Regions from separate parts of the Mycobacterium sp. 48b genome, predicted to be linked through region 1. Evidence: riboswitches for the same ligand, from Rfam matches in the RefSeq annotation. Region 1 holds a riboswitch; the other holds the start of a gene.
What was found. Region 1 has a riboswitch for cobalamin ahead of ACNQR1_RS14975 (ABC transporter substrate-binding protein). Riboswitches for the same ligand answer to the same signal wherever they lie in the genome.
Positions count from the first base shown of each region.

Region 1 (2,192 bases):
TGGTCTGGCCGGCATCGTCTCCGAGCGTGATGTGGTGCGCAAGCTGCACGAGCGGGGCAGCAGCCTGTTGGCGCAGCCCGTGTCGGAGATCATGACCACGGTGGTGGCGACCTGTACGCCGCGCGACACGGTGGACCATCTGAGTGCGCTGATGACCGAGAACCGGGTGCGCCACATCCCGGTGCTCGACGGTGGCCGGCTGGCCGGCATCGTCAGCATCGGCGACATCGTCAAGACCCGGATGGAAGAACTGGAGGCCGAGCAGGAACAGCTGCAGGCCTACATCACCCAGGGCCGATGAGCGCTCCGAACGACGTTTCTCACGCGAACTCGGTGTGAGACGTGTGCGATGGTGGATGAGTGGCCGCCGTCGATGTCCGTCCCCCGAACAAGTCTGACGTGAAGCGGCTCGCCGCAGTCCTGGGCCGGGCCTTTCACAATGATCCGGTGATGTCATGGCTCCTGGCCGACGACACCCGTCGCGCCAAGGGGCTGCCGCGGCTGTTCGCGGCGATCACCCGCCATCACTTTCTGGCCGGAGGCAGTGCCGAGGTGGCCGTTCGTGACGGCGAGATCGGCGCGGCAGCGTTGTGGGATGGTCCCGGCCGCTGGAAGCAGACCCCGGGTGAAGAGCTGCGCATGCTGCCCACGATGGTGCTGGCATTCGGCCGCGACATGCGACGGGGCCAGCAGGTCGTCGAGCTCATGAAGCAGCATCACCCCGAGGAACCGCACTGGTATCTGGCGGTGATCGGCAGCGACCCCGCGGTGCGTGGCGGGGGCTTCGGGCACGCCCTGATGCGATCGCGCCTCGATCGGGTGGATGCCGAACATGCTCTGGCCTATCTGGAGTCGAGCAACCCCGACAACGTTCCGTATTACATGCGATTCGGGTTCGAGGTCACCGGGGAGATCGTGCTGCCCGACGGTGGACCCACGATGACGCCGATGTGGCGGGCGCCGCGGTAGTCAATCCCGCCTTTCATTCGAATACGCCGGACATCTGCAGGATCAGCAGCACGCCAACCGCGGCGAACACTGCGACCAGCAGCACCAGCGCGATGATCGCGGTGACCGACGTGGTAGCGCGGTCATGGTTCAGGAGTGCCCGCTGACGCCGATTTGATGCATCGGCTTGCTCGTCGCGTGCGGCAATCACCCAGCATGCCGGCTGTTACAGTGCGGGGGCCGACCAACAGGGGAATCCGGTGAGAAGCCGGGACTGACGCGCAACGGTATGAGGCACTGCCTCGAGTCCGATCGCCTGTGGCCGGGAATGACCCGTTGACGGCTCCGCGACCGAGCCCTGTATCAAAGGAAGTTTGGCCGTGCGTGTACTTCCCGCACTGTTGTGCCTGTTGTCCGTGACGTTGTCACTCACGGTTGGGTGTGGGCACCGAGAATCCGGCGCCGGTAATCTCGCCACCGAGGACACCGCGGGCCCGACCAGCTACCCACTCACGATCGAGAACTGCGGTGTGGCTGTCACTTTCGACCGACCGCCGCAGCGGGCGGTGTCGTTGTACCAGTCGTCCACCGAGATCCTTCTGGCGCTCGGGCTGGCCGATCGGATGGTCGGTACCTCGACCTGGTTTGATCCGGTGCTGCCCGAATTCGCGGCAGACAACGCCACCGTGGCCCGGCTGGCGGACAACGACCCTGGACTGGAGACGGTGCTCGCCGTCGAGCCGGACCTGGTGACCTCGGCCAGCGCGCACACCTTCACGCCCGCGGTGGTCGCCGAGCGCAGCAGATTTGCCCAGCTGGGCATCCCGACCTATCAGTCGCCGTCGGTGTGCACCGGGGCGAAAGTCGACGGTGAGACCGTCAGCCGGACCGAACCGCTGGCGCTGGACACGCTGTTTCGGGAAATCACCGAGCTGGCCCAGATCTTCGATGTGCAGGAGCGCGGCCGGGACCTGGTTGCCCAACTGACCCGGCGGCTGGACGGGCCGCCGTCGATCACAGCGACGGACACCACGGTCGCATTCTGGTTCTCGGGGTTGCGGACGCCGTATGTGGCCGGATGCTGCTCGGCGCCCGGTCTGTACGCCACCGAACTCGGAGTCACCAATGTCTTCGCCGATGCCCGCGAGGACTGGCCGGAGGTCAGCTGGGAGTCGCTCGCCGATCGCGACCCCGACGTGCTGGTGCTGGCCGACCTCAACCGCAGACGCATCGACGGTGACTCC
Region 1 is NZ_JBLVUL010000001.1:3,070,502-3,072,693, forward strand. Features, by position in the region: gene ACNQR1_RS14960 (CBS domain-containing protein) at 1-301, shown strand, start outside; gene ACNQR1_RS14965 (GNAT family N-acetyltransferase) at 361-969, shown strand; gene ACNQR1_RS14970 (hypothetical protein) at 983-1,159, opposite strand; cobalamin riboswitch at 1,155-1,287, shown strand; gene ACNQR1_RS14975 (ABC transporter substrate-binding protein) at 1,329-2,192, shown strand, end outside.

Region 2 (2,192 bases), 160 kb from region 1:
CTTGTCGGCGAGCTCCGGCACTGCGGCCAGCGCGGCGGCGGTTCCGGCAACCAGATCGACGCCGATGGCCTCGATCGGGGTACGAGCCAATGCGGGCAACGCGTCGGTCAGCTCACCGAAGTAGGTCGCGACGAAGACAGCCGGCCGCTTGGTCAGTCCGGCGAGACGGGCGTAGGTCCGCTCGGCGATGTCGGCCGCATTGTCGACAATGTCGGTCACCAACACCGGCTCGTCGACCTGGACCCACTCGATTCCCTTGTCTGCCAACAGTCCCAGCAGTTCGGCATAGACATCGACGAGGTCATCGAGACGGGCCAGCGGCGCTCCCTCACCATCGACGGACTTGGACAGGGCCAGGAAGGTGATGGGACCGACAATCACCGGGCGCGCCGGAATCCCCTGTGCACGTGCCTCTTCCAACTCTCCAAGCACCTTGGCCGGATTGAGGGCGAAGCTGGCCTCCGGGCCGATCTCGGGCACGATGTAGTGGTAATTGGTGTCGAACCACTTGGTCATCTCCAGTGGAGCTATCTTGTCGTTGCCGCGCGCCGCGGCGAAATAGCGGTCCAGGTCGTCGGCGACAGCGGTCACACGCGGCGGGAGTGCGCCGACCAGCACTGCGGTGTCGAGCATCTGGTCGTAGTAGGAGAACGTGTTGACCGGGACCGAGTCCAGTCCGGCCGCGACCAGCGACTCCCACGTATCGCGGCGGAGGGTGGCGGCCACCGACTCGAGTTCGTCGCGATCGATTCTGCCGGCCCAGTACTTCTCGACGGCGCGCTTGAGTTCGCGGTTCGGCCCGATTCGGGGCGACCCGAGGATGGTGGCGGTGAAGGGTGCTGCGGTTGTGCTCATGACGACGTCCTTCAACGTGCGACGGGGATGGCCACCGCCAGGAGACGTCGAACCGAACACAGCCACCCCGCCATGGGTGAGCCGCTTTCGGCCACTGCCCATTCCGCGAGGCGATGAACCACCGGACGCGGCGCGCCCGGTACGGCTGGCAGGTCTTCGGACTCACAGGCACGCACGGAAACCGTGCTCCTACTGGCCGTCGCTTCCCAGCTGCAGTTGCCTGCGTGCCAGTGCTGATGACGGCGGTCGTTCCTGCATACCGCTGCGGGACAGTCCCGGATTCTCACCGGGTTCCCTCTCACGTCGCATCTCAATCAGCCTGCGTCGTTCGATGTCGGCACCGCAAACACCCCGGCACCGGCAAACCAGCTGCGCGGGCCAGACTACCCGCCTCACCCCGGCGGGTAGCGATCAGCGCGGCATCGCGGCCTTGATCTTGTCCACCACATCGGCTGCCTGGGTTACCGACGAGCCTGCCGGCTTGCATGCCTGCACGTCCATGACGAGATTGGCGGCCACAGCGAGCGCCCGCTGGCAATCCCTGGTCTGATCCCCGTTGACGCGGGTGAAGGGCAGGGTGAGCTCGTCGTCGGTCTTGGTGAGCTGACCGCTCTTCCACTTGGGCAGCGGTTCACCGTTGAGGGTGATGTTCACCTTGTGGTCGGTGCATTTCGACCAGCGATCGGCGGACTGATCCAGAAAGTCCTTGGCGTCCTGCGGGGTCGGGAAGATCACCACCGACTGCACCAACAGGTTGTCCCAATTGTCGTTGTCCGGTGCCCGAAGCAGTACCTGGCGCATGGCGGTCCAGTGGTCCCCGTAGATGGCGGACTCGTTCACCTGCCAGGCACCGAGGCAATTCAGGTTGGGCAGCAGGTTGCGATGATCACTCATCGCGGTGACCGGCGGGTGCGCCGTCATCCCGTCGGTCCCCATCAGGGAGTTGACCTCGCCGGTGCTCAGCAGCAGCCCCTCGAGCGCGGACATGGGCACATCCTTCGGCGGCCCCTGAGGCTTGTCGCCGCCGCCGGCACAACTGGTTGCCAGCAGTACGAGCATGAGCAACGAAATCGCAAGCCGGATCACGGCAGTCCTTTACTGACGGCACGGGTCGCCGCGCATCTGGGTGGGTGAGTTTCCAAGGTGGTGAATGCCGGCGCGTCCCACCAGAACCTGGTCAGGACAACGTGATTCGGTTCGCCGTCAAGCGTGGGTGCCCGCAGCGGCACAAGCCATCTGTGCATTGGTGGCATCGGTGTTGAGCTGGGTGGCGGTGTCATTCAGAGATTGACCACCGGTGCGCAGCCCCATCTTCAGGAGCAGCTTGGTGGCGCCGA
Region 2 is NZ_JBLVUL010000001.1:2,914,931-2,917,122, reverse strand. Features, by position in the region: gene metE (5-methyltetrahydropteroyltriglutamate--homocysteine S-methyltransferase) at 1-855, opposite strand, end outside; cobalamin riboswitch at 985-1,193, opposite strand; gene ACNQR1_RS14260 (sensor domain-containing protein) at 1,267-1,842, opposite strand; gene ACNQR1_RS14255 (hypothetical protein) at 2,059-2,192, opposite strand, start outside.
Region 2: linked by a shared signal. The riboswitch ahead of metE (5-methyltetrahydropteroyltriglutamate--homocysteine S-methyltransferase) and the one ahead of ACNQR1_RS14975 (ABC transporter substrate-binding protein) in region 1 are both predicted to bind cobalamin.